Paraglaciecola sp. L3A3: one gene and its partner. The protein of the gene in region 1 interacts with the protein of each later gene in a pairwise test. Links are inferred from orthologs where the notes say so. Each region holds a gene or a part of one and is shown in the gene's direction. Other genes may lie near its edges.

Region 1 (7,863 bases):
TTTGCTACACCTTTGGCCACCTTACATAAATTTAATGGTTGGGCTGATATATTTTTAGGTACGCCTGACGAAGGTTTAGTGGATGTCAATGTTACGATAGCGGGTAAAGCTTTTGGTGGTGGCTGGACTGTGATGTATCACGATTTTTCTGCAGATGAGGCCAGTGACACTGTGGATGATTTAGGCAGTGAATTAGATTTGTCTTACGTTAAAAGCTATAACAAATATTATTCAGCAGGGATTAAATACGCGGCTTATTCAGGTGACAGCGGTAAAGTTGATACCGATAAACTATGGGTTTGGGTGGGGGCTAAGTTTTAATTTTAGCTATTTATATTCGAAAAAATCGTTAAATGATGCTATGACTATAGTGATTATTAATATAGTTATCAGAAAAAAATCATTGGTATGTTCAACCCACTTAATATAAGTGGGTTTTTCTTTTTAGAGACTTAATTCTGACAAGTCCTAAAAAAATATGTTTTGTTGTCGATATTAATAAACTATTGATTGTTAAATTAGTCGATTAAGTCCTCACCAACCGCCGCCGCTAAAAAGTGAATATGAATGTCAATTCTAAGCGCACTGCCAACAGTCTCATCAATCTTTGCAAAATAGGAATTTAAATGAGTTTTAAACAAATTGTTTCTCGCAATGTTTCAATGTTAATTGTTGTACCCTCTATTTTACTGATGGTCTTAGTGTTGATTAATATATTCTCCTTTACTAAAAATATGTATCAATCTTCTGCGGGAATAACATTATTATATGTCGCTGATAATGCTGCTGATTTAGTTCATGAATTACAGAAAGAGCGTGGGATGTCTGCAGGTTATTTAGGGGCGAAAGGCAGTAAATTTAAAACTGAGTTGAAACAGCAGAGAATATTAGTTGATAACAAACTCAAAAAGTATCAGGCATTCGCTGAGCAAAATCAGGATGATTTAGCGGACACTATACAATCAAATATTCAGAAAGTTATCTTTGCACTCAAACAATTATCTGTGATTAGGCAGCAGGTAGATAATCTATCTATTAGCCTGCCAGATGCCTTGGCGTTTTATACTCAACAAAATTTAGCTTTAATTAATCAACCCTTAAAATTAATTGACTTATTAAACAGCTCTCGTTTAGTGCAAGGATTAACAGCCACCTATAATTTAATGCAAGTCAAAGAAAAATCAGGGGTTGAGAGAGCCGTTCTGACAAATATACTCGCAGCAAAGTCATTGTCTGAAGCAAATAAAAGAAGGATGTATACATTGATAGCACAACAGAGTGCGTATCAGGATGCTTTTTTAAAATCGATGCCTACAACTGGTGATTGGCTTGAGGGATTTAATCAGTTTAAAAATAGTATAGAAAATGAAACTATTATTAAGTTACGTGAACAGGTGATTAAAGATGCTTTGACTGATTTATATAGTGTGTCAGCCGAGCAATGGTTTGAAGCATCAAGCAATAGAATTGCTGAATTAAAGTCACTTGAAACAGCAGGCTTTAAAAAAATGCATTTGGAGATTAATAATATTTATTCTAAAGCCTTAAGTTTAATAAGTTTCGAGATCATTTTAATGTTGTTTGTGCTGTTTTTGACCTATTTAATCTTTGCCTCGGTGAAGCTAATGCGTAAACAAGCAGATTTGATTAGTCAAACTGTAAATGAGATCCAAAAAAATCGTAATTTAACTTTACAAATCCCTGTTTTATCACAAGATCATCTTGGCCAATCAGCGGCTAATTTCAATCGATTATTAGAAATGGTGAGAGGCGATTTAGTCAAAATAGCTGAAGTGGCCTTTAACGCAGTCACATCTACCCGTGCAACTATTAGCTCAGTTGCTGAAAATGACGATAGTATTGAAAAACAATTAATGGCCACAGAAAGCGCATCTACAGCAGTGGAAGAAATTTCAGTTAGTGTGGCAGATATAGGCTGCCAAATTAAAGACTCAGCCAACTCCGTTTCTTTAGTGGTTTCCGATTGTGATGCTGGCCGATTGTCGGTGAAAAAGGCTTTGAATAGTATCCAAAGTGTCGCTTCTGAAATCGATAATTTAAAAGACGTTATTAATGCTTTAAACGAAGGCGTGGTTAATATATCTTCAGTATTGGTTGTGATTCAATCTGTTGCTGATCAAACAAATTTGCTTGCCTTAAACGCGGCAATTGAAGCCGCAAGAGCTGGGGAGCAGGGTAGAGGATTTGCTGTTGTGGCTGACGAAGTCAGAGCATTAGCTAAGAGTGTGCATACTTCAACCGAAGAAATTGCGATAATTATAAACTCACTGCAAATTGATTCTAATAAAGCGATGCAGGATATTCAAGAAGGGCAAGAAAAATCACGGGAAGCGGTTCAATTATCGAGTTCGATTGATCAAGTCTTTAATCAGATCTTACTGAGTATACAAAAAGTTGAACAGACTAGTAATTCAATTAGCAGCACTACAGAACAACAGATATTGGTCACTCAAGGAGTGAGTCAAAGTGTAAGTGAAATTGGGATTATGTCTCGCGATAATATGCAAGGTGCACAAAAAATAGGACGTTCAGCTAGCCAACTTTCTGATGTGACTTTATCATTATTGAACGTTGTTAAAATGTATAAAATTGAAGAGTCAGATCGTTTCATTATTTCTGAGCATTAGAAATAATGACTATGCAGTGTTACTTTTATTAAAAATGTATAACAGGTGAATATATGAACCAACATCATAAAATTAATTATATTGAAATTCCTGTCAAAGCGATGGCTTCTAGCAAGGCTTTTTTTAGGAAGGCTTTTGGCTGGGACTTTGTTGATTATGGTGATGACTATGCCGCAATCAAAGGTGCAGGAATAGAAGGGGGGTTATTTGTTTCTGAAAACTACGTGGCTGTTGAAAATGGCAGTGTGTTAGTGGTTTTATACAGTGATGATTTAGTCAAAAGCCAAGCTGAAATTGAAGCTGCTGGTGGTAAGGTTAAAGTGCCTACTTTTGAGTTTCCTGGTGGACGTCGATTCCATTTTTGTGACAGAAACGGTAACGAATATGCTATGTGGAGTGACAAGTAAGACGGAGCTCGAAATCATTTTGAGCAACGAGCAACGAGCAACGAGCAACGAGCAACGAGCAACGAGTCGAATGTTTATCCCTCGTAGCTCGAACCTTTTATTATTCGCCGCTAAATCCAGTGTCTTCTAACTGGTTTTTACTTTCAGCCCCTTGCCGAGCTAATTGATCACAGGCTTCGTTTTCTGGGTGGCCTGAATGACCTTTGACCCAAAACCACTGAACTTTATGGCGGTTGACTTGCTCATCTAAACGTTTCCACAGATCCACATTCTTGACTGGTTTTTTGGCTGAGGTTTTCCAGCCATTTTTTTTCCAGCCTTTAATCCATTGGTTAATGCCGTTTTTTACATATTGGCTATCTGTGGTTAGGTTGGCCTCACAGGTTTCGTTTAAACAGGCTAACGCTTCAATGGTGGCTAATAATTCCATCCTATTATTGGTAGTGTGTTTAAAGCCTTGGCTCAGCTCTTTTCGATGTTTATCAAAAATGAGTACCGCGCCGTATCCTCCCGGTCCAGGATTGCCTAAACAAGAACCATCGGTATAAATATCTATTTTTTTCATATGTTTTTTATATTAAATGCAAATGTTTATAATTAAGGGCAGTATAATGTCGTTTATTAATAATGACATCAATTCAATCGAAACGAGTGAGTAATGAGACAAATTGTATTAGACACAGAAACCACGGGCATTGACCCTAAACAAGGGCACCGGATCATAGAAATTGGTTGTGTTGAGTTAATTAATCGTCGATTAACCGGAAATACTTTTCATGTTTACATCAACCCTGAGCGATTAGTCGAGCAAGAAGCTATTGAAGTACATGGCATCACTAACGAATATTTAGTTGATAAACCTGTATTTAGAAACATAGCGCAAGAGTTTATTGATTTTATTCGAGGCGGCCAGTTAGTCATCCACAATGCTCCCTTTGATGTGGGGTTTATGGACCATGAGTTTGCTAGATTAACCGGACTAGCTGAAAACAAAACCGAGAATATGTGTACTGTACTTGACACGCTCGGATTGGCAAGGCAATTACACCCAGGTCAAAAGAATAATCTTGATGCTTTGTGTAAACGTTACGGTATCGATAACTCCCACCGAGAAAAACATGGGGCATTATTAGACGCCGAAATATTAGCTGATGTTTACCTGATGATGACAGGTGGGCAAACGGATCTAAACCTAAGTGGCAAGGCGAGCGGCGAGGGCGGAGTACAAATGGAAACTATTCGTAGATTACCTGCAGAGAGAAAACCATTAAAGGTTGTGTTTGCTACAGCCGATGAATTAGAACAGCACGAATCTCGTCTTGACTTAGTTTTAAAAGAAGGCGGTAGTTGTCTTTGGCGACAATAATAAATAACAAACGGGTGGAAAGGCATGATTAGAAGACTAAAAACTGCATTTATACTTATCAATTTATTGATTTGTAGCGGCTTTAGTTATGGATTCAGTGCCATTCCACTTGCCTCACAGTCTAGCGCTGCCAATCTTGAATTAGGTAGTAATGACTTAACATCACAAGATATGGCGTTAAAACCGAAAAAAGAAGTCTCTCCATTAACTCAATTAGGTAATGAGTTTCACAATAGTATTGAGTTGTTACAGAATCGCTTCAGGATTGATTATGAAGTTGATGAAATTACTATGGTTTTCTTCCGTGAGTATGGTTCTGTTCCAATTATATTAGTCCAGCCTGACGGTTCAAAAATATTTCAGTCTGCGGCTGATGGCGAAAATATCTTTTGGTTTGATACTAGCACTTACGACATGATCAGTATTAAAAAACCTAAACTTGGGCCATGGCAAGCAATCGGTAATATCGTGCCTGGCAGCCGAGTGATGGTGATCAGTGATTTGGCTTTACATGCAGAGCATTTACCCGAACTGATATTTTCTGGGGAAATTCTTAAGCAAACTGCTTATTTGACTAACTCAGGTGAGCCAATTGATTACACCGCATTTCGAGACGTGGTGGAGTTAACTATTTCTTTAGCAAGTACCAATAATCCTAATTACAATAATTTTGGCGCAGGCTCACATATAGTGGCTACTTTTCAAGATAATGGTAAAGGCATGGATGAGGTGCCATTAGACGGAGTATTCACCGGACAATTTAATTTGTCGATTGCTGATGGTGAGTGGATCCCTACTTTTAACGTTTCTACCCCCATGTATTCTAGAGAACAAGTCGATCCTACTATCATGTTGTTACCTAACCCAATTTCAGTGGAGGTAGACATAGATGATGGTAAAGCTGGATATCATATTCTTAAAGTGGATGCAGACCGTGAATATGTGGATATATCGAGTTTGTTAATTGATGGCAAAGTACGTTATCCAAACGGTGATATCCAGAATTTCTCTATTACGGAAATGTCTGATGATGTTCGATTACATGAAATTGTGAATTTTGATTTTGGTCTGCATAGGGTCAAGTTGACGGCTTTTGGTAATACCTTAGAAGGCCGAGAGTTTATTTTAGACGTACCTGAATATTCGTTTTTAGTAGAAGAGCCTCAACCTGAGGTTATCCCTCCTGCGGCAGGTACGACAGATCCCGCAATCAATCCTATGGATGGACAGAGCATAGACCCGAATATCGGAAGTACAGCTGCAGAGCCATTAATTGTTGAAGAAAAAATGACAACGACAGCTTTAGTTTCTTGGATCGTCGGCCTTAATTTATTTTTACTGATTATTGGAGGAGGATTAATTTGGTTTATCGCCAGCGATAAAAAATTAAGTTTTGCTTTATTTAAAAAATCGACAAAAGAACAAGCTAAAAAGCAAGATGAGAAAAAACCAGGTTTATTCACTAGGTTATTTACTAAAAAAACAAAAGAAACTAAGCCTACCGAAGATAACAATAAAGAATCGCCAGCGCCGAAGGATGCAACAGATAGTGGATTTGTCGATTTAGCAATGCCTAAGGAATAGGCTAATTGGTCAATACTCAAGCAATCAAACTAATTTACTCACTTTTCGTAAAAAAAGCTATTGACTCAACCTTAGGTAAGCCGTATTATCTGCGCCGCGGTTGAGGAGGGGTTCATAGAGTTTCTTCATTAACTGTTTGATATTATTAAAGATTGTGGAGTGGTAGTTCAGTTGGTTAGAATACCGGCCTGTCACGCCGGGGGTCGCGAGTTCGAGTCTCGTCCACTCCGCCAACTTTAACAGTATCGATTTATTTAAGGCTTATTTATAAGTGTTAAATAAATAAAGTTTTGATTACGGCTGGAGTGGTAGTTCAGTTGGTTAGAATACCGGCCTGTCACGCCGGGGGTCGCGAGTTCGAGTCTCGTCCACTCCGCCAACATCAAAACAACAATGTGATTTAAATGCGGGGAGTGGTAGTTCAGTTGGTTAGAATACCGGCCTGTCACGCCGGGGGTCGCGAGTTCGAGTCTCGTCCACTCCGCCATTAAATTCACATATTAATTTCTGCGTATTGCCCCATTCATTTTTCATCTCATTTTTTTAAAATAATTTTCTGTTAGTTTCTCAGGATGGTATTGTTTACTCATTCAATCTTGAAACGTTACTAATAGGTTTATTTATGCTTAGCAAACTCTACTTCACAGTTTCAGTTTTATTTACTTCTTTATCGTTTAGCTCGCCACAAAGCTTGATCACAGTTGAAAGTCATTATTCAGTGAAAGAAACAGCAGACAGGTTTGAATCGATTCTTGTCAATAAAGGGCTGACCTTATTTGCTAGAATTGACCACCAAAAAAATGCTGCCGGAGTTAACTTAACGTTAAGGGCTACAGAGGTGTTCATTTTTGGTAACCCTAAAGTAGGTACGCCACTCATGCAATGTGCCCAAAATGCGGCAATTGATTTACCACAAAAGATACTTATCAGTGAAGATGCGGATAAAAAAGTGTGGTTCTCCTATAACAACCCTGAATACATTAAAATACGTCATAATATTCAAGGCTGTGACAAGGTCATCAGTAAAATTACTAAAGTTTTGAATACCTTAAGTCTTGCTGCCACAGATAAATAAAATTGATTATGGCAGAGGGGATGCCTAAAAAGATATTATACCTCTGCTGATTTTGCTTTTTGTTGAAACTCTTTTGGTGTCATGCCAGTTTGTTTTTTAAATACAGTAGAAAAATAAGCTGAGTTATTAAATCCTACTTCATATGCTGTTTCTGTCACCGTCTTTGATAATAATAGGTTCTGCGCTTTATGGATTCTGACTTCAACTAAATAATGGTTGATAGTTTGTGCAGTGACATTTTTAAATGTTTTCATCAGATGTGAGCGGCTAGCTCCGACTTTTTCTACCACATCATTAATAGATATGTCTTTATCGTAATGAGATAGCACAAAGGCTTTGATACGCTCTACAAGGGCTAGATCAGCTAAAGACTCTGGTATTTCTTCTTCTATTAATGCTAAGTGCTCGGCTTCTTGCAACACTATGCTGTCAATTTCATTAATTGAAGCAGATTGATCAACTAGTTTACCTTTTTCTTCTAGGCGGCCAATTAAGCTGGCAGCATTACCTGATTTGTATATCACTGAGTCAAATAACATAAACAGTATTTCTTTCGCTCGTATTCTGTATATATCTAAATTTTCTTGAGAGAAGGTTTTAAGTGCCGTAAATAGCTCATAAAAATTTTGTTTGACTAAACCGAGGCTAGCTGTGTTGACTACTTCGAGTAGAGCTTCTCGTTCTTTGAAGGGGTAGGCTTCATTTAATTTGGCCGGATAGAATTCAGTAAAGTCGGTTTTGGATGGTGCCGCATATTGGGCTATCGCTAGAGATTTTTGATGT
Region 2 (6,577 bases), 410 kb from region 1 along the record:
GAGCAAGTCCTGCTGAAATTGACCAATTAAATATTTTACATGCCACTATGTTAGCCATGACAAGAGCTGTTGAAGGTTTGTCTATACAACCACAACATGTAATGGTGGATGGTAATCGTTGTCCAGCTTGGTCTTATTCTAGTGAAGCAATAGTCAAAGGTGATGGTTTAATTGCTGAAATATCTGCAGCTTCTATCATTGCCAAGGTCACTAGAGATGAAGAAATGTTGCAGTTAGATAAACTATATCCTGAATATGGTTTCGCTCAACATAAAGGTTATCCCACTAAAGCCCATTTAGCTAAGCTTGCCGAATTAGGCCCATTGGCTGAATATCGTATGAGTTTTAAGCCTGTCCAGCAATCACTTGTGTTGCGTAACGGTCAATTGGCGGGCTCATAATGACAGAGCAGGTTTCTCAGTCTCAAGGAAAAACGCCAGTTAATTTTGTCCACCTTAGAGTACACAGTGATTACTCTATGTTAGACGGATTAAATAAAGTTAAACCCATAATCAGTAAAGTAAAAGAGCTGAATATGCCGGCTGTGGCGATAACTGATCAGATGAATATGTGTGGCTTGGTGAAGTTTTATAGTCAAGCACACAGCAACGGCATTAAGCCCATAATTGGCACTGATTTTTGGGTTCAAAGTGATGATGTTCCGGGGAATATTTTCCGTTTGACTCTGTTGGCGATGAATAATCAAGGTTATAAAAATATTACCTTGTTAATTTCAAAAGCCTATTTACGTGGTTCGGTTAAAGATAGAGCGGTAATTGATCGTGATTGGTTAATTGAACATAACGAAGGTGTGATTGTACTTTCTGGCGGTAAAACTGGTGACTTAGGTCAGATGTTAACCAAAGGAAATATTGAATTGGCACAAAGTATTAGCCAATTTTATCAAACTACTTTTGGCGATAGATTTTATCTTGAATTAACCCGTACAGGCCGTTTAGGCGAAGAAGATTATATACATCGCGCCATTGATTGGGCAAATCAGTATGACTTGGCTGTGGTGGCAACCAACGAAGTCTGTTTTATTGATCAGGAGGGGTTTGACGCCCATGAAATCAGAGTGGCGATCCATGATGGTTTTACCTTAATTGATCCGAGGCGCCCTAAAGAATATAGCGACCAACAATATTTACGTACTGCCGAGGAAATGTTGGAATTATTCCAAGATATTCCTGAAGCTATTCAAAATACGGTAGAAATAGCTAAACGTTGTAATACTACTGTTCAATTAGGCACATACTTCTTACCTGATTTTCCTACCGAAGGGATGGATATTAAAGACTTTTTAGTCAAGGTATCGAGAGAAGGTCTTGAACGCCGCTTGGCTTTTTTATTTCCTGATGAAGTTGAACGTAAAGAAAAACGTCCCGAATATGATGATCGTCTAGAAATTGAATTAGGCGTAATTAACCAAATGGGATTCCCCGGTTATTTCTTGATCGTGATGGAATTTATCCAATGGAGTAAAGATAATAATATTCCAGTCGGCCCTGGTCGAGGGTCTGGTGCAGGTTCGTTAGTGGCTTATGCCTTAGATATTACAGATCTTGATCCCCTAGAATATGACCTGCTTTTCGAACGGTTTCTTAACCCTGAACGTGTTTCTATGCCTGATTTCGATGTGGATTTCTGCATGGATAGACGAGATGAAGTTATCGATCATGTTGCCGAAATGTATGGCCGTGATGCGGTTTCGCAAATCATAACTTTTGGTACCATGGCGGCCAAAGCTGTAGTGAGAGATGTAGGTCGAGTGTTAGGTCATCCCTATGGTTTTGTGGACGGTATTTCTAAACTGATCCCGCCAACACCGGGCATGACCCTAGAAAAAGCCTTTGTTGAAGAGCCTCGTTTACCTGAGCTTTATAATCAAGACGAAGACGTAAAAGATCTCATTGATATGTGTCGCATCTTAGAAGGTGTGACACGTAATGCTGGTAAACACGCAGGGGGGGTGGTTATCGCCCCAACTGTAATCACCGATTTTGCCCCTTTATATTGTGATGACGAGGGAAAAAACCCGGTTACCCAGTTTGATAAAAATGATGTGGAAACTGCCGGTTTAGTAAAATTTGATTTCTTAGGCTTACGTACCTTAACGATCATTCAATGGGCCATTGATATGGTCAAAAAGGGCAAAGGTAAAGAGATAGACATTGCGTCGATTTCACTCACCGATCCTAAATGTTTTAAAATTCTATTAAATTCAGAAACCACTGCGGTATTCCAATTGGAATCTCGTGGTATGAAAGAACTGATTAGTCGACTTAAACCCGACTGCTTCGAAGATATCATTGCATTAGTGGCTTTGTTTAGACCAGGGCCATTGCAATCGGGTATGGTAGATAATTTTATCGATCGTAAACATGGCCGTGAAGCCATTTCTTATCCTGATGCCGAATACCAACATGAATGTTTAAAAGAAATTCTTGAGCCTACATATGGCATTATTCTGTATCAAGAACAGGTTATGCAAATAGCACAAGAAATGTCTGGCTACAGCTTAGGTGGCGCGGATATGTTACGCCGCGCTATGGGTAAGAAAAAACCTGAAGAAATGGAAAAGCAACGAGGCTCATTCCAAGAAGGTGCTAAAAATAATGGTATTGAGCCAGATTTAGCGATCAAGATTTTCGACCTAGTAGAAAAATTCGCGGGTTATGGTTTTAACAAATCTCACTCTGCAGCTTACGCTTTGGTTTCTTACCAAACCTTATGGCTGAAAACCCATTATCCAGCTGAATTTATGGCGGCTGTAATGTCGGCTGATATGGATAATACCGACAAGATTGTGACTTTGGTGGACGAATGTAGTCGCATGAACTTGACCATATTACCGCCTGATGTAAACGCGGGTAGCCATAAATTTACCGTAGATGAAGAAGAACGAATAGTTTACGGCATTGGCGCGATTAAAGGCGTCGGCGAAGGTCCTATTGAAGCAATTATTAAGGCCAGGGAAGAAAAAGGTAAATTCACCGATTTATTCGACTTTTGTGCCAAAGTTGATATTAAAAAAATTAACAAACGTGTGTTAGAAAAATTAGTACTGGCGGGCGCTTTAGATAATTTAGGGCCACATCGTGCAGCGATTATGGCTTCATTACCTGATGCTATTGCCGCAGCAGGTCAGCACGCCAAAGCTGAGTCTTTTGGCCAATCAGATATGTTTGGCTTATTAAATACAGAGCCAGAGCAAGTGCAACAAGCTTTTGCCGTTGTTAATCCTTGGCCTGAAAAAGTTTGGCTTGACGGGGAAAAAACCACCTTAGGTTTGTATCTAACTGGTCACCCAATCAATCAGTACCTGACTGAAATTAAACAATATGCACCATGCCGTTTAGTGGATTTAAAACCCACGAATAGAGATCAAACTGCTTTTGCGGTTGGCTTAGTGATTGGTGTACGTATTATTGTCAATAAACGAGGTAGACGTTGGGCGCTTGTTACTTTAGATGACAAAAGTGCCAGAATTGATGTGCGTTTTTTCCCAGATATGCTTGAGCAATACGAAGAGTTGTTGAAGGAAGATAAAATACTACTAATAACTGGACAGGTCAGCTTTGATGATTTCTCTGGTGGCAATACAATGTCGGCCCGCGATGCTATGGATATTGTGCAAGCCCGTGAGAAAAATGCTAAATGGCTACAAATTCATCTAGAATCGAGCTGGTGCAATACGTCAACTATCGATAAACTACAGGTTATTTTACAGCCTTTTCAAGGCGGAAGCTGTCCGGTTCAGGTACACTATGTACATCCGGATGCAAAAGTGGACTTGACCTTAGGTGCGCAGTGGTATGTTACTCCCGAAGATGAGCTAATATATGAATTGCAGCAATTATTAGGCAAGCCACAAATTAAATTAGAGTTTCACTAGTCTTTTATTTTACTAGTGTAAGCGTCAACAAATATTATTGGGTGTTAAATGAGCGGAAATTTCTTGGAATTCGAAAAACCTATCGCTGACTTAGAAGCGAAGATTGAAGAGTTGAGACTGGTCAATCAAGGTGGGGAATTCGACGTAAGTATCGAAGAAGAAATCACTAAACTTCGAGAAAAAAGTGCAGAACTTAGCAGAAAAATTTTTGCTGATTTAGGCGCATGGCAAGTCTCTCAATTAGCTCGTCATCCAATGCGTCCTTATACATATGATTATATCGAACGTATGTGTACTGAGTTCGATGAGCTTGCAGGCGATCGAGCCTATGCTGACGATAAAGCAATCGTTGGTGGCTTAGCTAAAATTGACGGTCAAGCTGTGATGATTATTGGTCATCAAAAAGGCCGTGATACAAAAGAAAAAATTAAACGTAATTTTGGTATGCCAAAACCTGAAGGTTATCGTAAGGCTCTGCGTTTAATGGAAATGGCTGAACGTTTCAATTTACCTATTATTACTTTCATTGATACTCCTGGAGCATACCCAGGTGTGGGTGCCGAAGAGCGTGGCCAAAGTGAAGCCATAGCCCGCAACTTAAAAGTGATGTCTGGTCTTAAAGTACCTATCATTTGTACCGTTATTGGGGAAGGTGGTTCTGGTGGTGCATTGGCTATAGGTGTGGGCGATCGAGTTAATATGCTGCAATACAGTACATATTCGGTTATTTCACCCGAGGGTTGTGCCTCTATTTTATGGAAGAGTGCAGAAAAAGCGCCATTAGCTGCTGAAGCTATGGGTGTGAGTGCCCCGAAAATTAAAGAGTTAGGTTTGATCAACAGTATTGTTGAAGAGCCTTTAGGCGGTGCTCATAGAGATCACGATAGTATGGCTGCTAATTTAAAGGCCACCATTAAACAACAACTAGCCCAATTATCGTCTTTATCTAAAGAAGAATTATTAGAGCAAAGATATGACCGATTAATGTCCTTTGGATATTGCTAATAAGCTAATTTAAGCTTTTGGTTTAAATTATGTATTTTAATAAAGCCATCTGTTGCGTAAACAGGTGGCTTTTTGTTTATATAGAAATATGAAAATACTCAACACTTTGAAAAAACATCTGGCTACACCGCCACTGAATAACGCTTCTGTCATAGTGGTGGCATACAGTGGTGGTGTCGATTCTCATGTGTTATTACATGCTTTGAGTGTATTGCAAAAAGAGTTTAAGTTTAACTTGCAGGCGATTCATATTCATCATGGTTTGAGTGCTTTTGCAGATGATTGGCTACAACATTGTCAGCAGGTGTGTGACAGCTTAAATGTACCCTTGCAAAGTGCTAAAGTGGTTTTACATAACGCCTCTCGTACCAGTCTTGAGGCTATAGCGCGAGACGAAAGGTACAAAAAAATAGTTGAACTTGCGCCTGAAAACGCCCAAGTGTTAGTTGCTCAACATCAGGATGACCAATTAGAAACATTTATGTTGCAACTTAAAAGAGGAGCAGGTCCCAAAGGCTTGTCGTCCATGAATCAAGCATGGACGATACAAGGCTTAGAGCAGAAAGCTGTTTCATTTTATCGGCCTTTATTGGACACCACTCAGCAAGACGTTTTAGCTTATGCTGAGCAACATCAACTGCATTGGTGCGAAGATGAATCCAATAAAAATACCGATTTTGATCGTAATTTTTTACGCCATGATGTATTACCAGTATTGCAAAAACGTTGGCCAGAACTCGCCAAGTCTGTCAGTCGTAGTGCATTTTTGTGTGGGCAGCAACAAGATTTGTTAGATGAAATTTGTGCTGAGAAGTTAGCGGCAGTACAAAACGCTGATAATAGTTTAGTTTTACAAGCTTTACTTGAGTTATCAAATAATTGGCTACACCAAGTGGTACGTTATTGGTTGTCGGTACAAGGTATTCAAAGCCCTCCCTTAGCTGTCATCAATCAATTAAAACCTGAAGTATTACAGGCTACAGACGATGCTCAGCCAATTCTACAGTGGCAAAACTGGCAGTTCAGACGTTTTAACCAACAGCTATTCGTGATCCCTGTACAAGTTGAACTTGCGCCTGTCAGTATTCAATGGGCAGGAGAAGCCCAAGTTCCACTGCCAGCAGAATTAGGAATATTAGAATTCAATGTTGATGATGCAGAAATACCTGAACAATCAGTGCTGGTTGACCAAGATCAAGGGCCTATATTTATTGAGTTAGCTAGTTATAATAAACGTTTCAAACCAGCAAAGGCAGCTCATAGCAAACCCTTAAAACAGTGGTTTAAATTATGGCGAATTGCACCTTGGCAAAGATCACAAGTTATCCAGTTGGTACAAAATAACAAGATTTTAGCTCTGTACCTAAATGGACAGTGGAGAGTTGCTGACTGCTTAACGGGCGATGTTAAACAGTCTATTGTTATTTATTTGAATAATAACTAACCTGAGTTTTGGATAAGAAGTATCGTTCAAGCTCAAATATTATCAGGCCCGACCCGGACTACTAGCTTGCCGAAGTTTTCGCCTTTTAATAATCCCATAAAAGCACTGGGTGCGTTGTCTAGTCCTTCAACCAAATGTTCTTTATATTTGATTTCACCAGCCATTAACCATTTGGCCATTTGTTGGCTAAATTCAGCGTATCTATGACCATAATCATCAAAAACAATGAA

Evidence for each region. The genes of interacting proteins can lie anywhere in the genome.
Region 2: the proteins of dnaQ (region 1) and dnaE interact in binary tests that used the Escherichia coli proteins (3 or more experiments, as listed by UniProt). The link is inferred for Paraglaciecola sp. L3A3 from one-to-one orthologs.

What each region holds. Positions count from the first base shown.
Region 1 is NZ_CP047023.1:3,240,043-3,247,905, reverse strand. What follows is about bases 2,664-5,567. They hold dnaQ (DNA polymerase III subunit epsilon), read left to right. Parts: upstream 2,664-3,713; coding sequence 3,714-4,421; downstream 4,422-5,567. Other genes in these bases: GQR87_RS13545 (TIGR03503 family protein), read left to right, coding at 4,593-5,567; rnhA (ribonuclease HI), read right to left, coding at 3,156-3,620; GQR87_RS13560 (VOC family protein), read left to right, coding at 2,702-3,055. Outside these bases: GQR87_RS13570 (alginate export family protein), read left to right, coding at 1-321; GQR87_RS13565 (methyl-accepting chemotaxis protein), read left to right, coding at 627-2,648; more of GQR87_RS13545, read left to right, coding at 5,568-6,005; GQR87_RS13525 (DUF302 domain-containing protein), read left to right, coding at 6,628-7,080; GQR87_RS13520 (AraC family transcriptional regulator), read right to left, coding at 7,116-7,863. UniProt on the Escherichia coli protein: DNA polymerase III is a complex, multichain enzyme responsible for most of the replicative synthesis in bacteria. The epsilon subunit contain the editing function and is a proofreading 3'-5' exonuclease.
Region 2 is NZ_CP047023.1:3,654,264-3,660,840, reverse strand. The notes cover bases 1-4,098. They hold dnaE (DNA polymerase III subunit alpha), read left to right. Parts: upstream 1-400; coding sequence 401-3,898; downstream 3,899-4,098. Other genes in these bases: accA (acetyl-CoA carboxylase carboxyl transferase subunit alpha), read left to right, coding at 3,947-4,098; rnhB (ribonuclease HII), read left to right, coding at 1-401. Outside these bases: more of accA, read left to right, coding at 4,099-4,903; tRNA lysidine(34) synthetase TilS, read left to right, coding at 4,992-6,347. UniProt on the Escherichia coli protein: DNA polymerase III is a complex, multichain enzyme responsible for most of the replicative synthesis in bacteria. This DNA polymerase also exhibits 3' to 5' exonuclease activity. The alpha chain is the DNA polymerase catalytic subunit.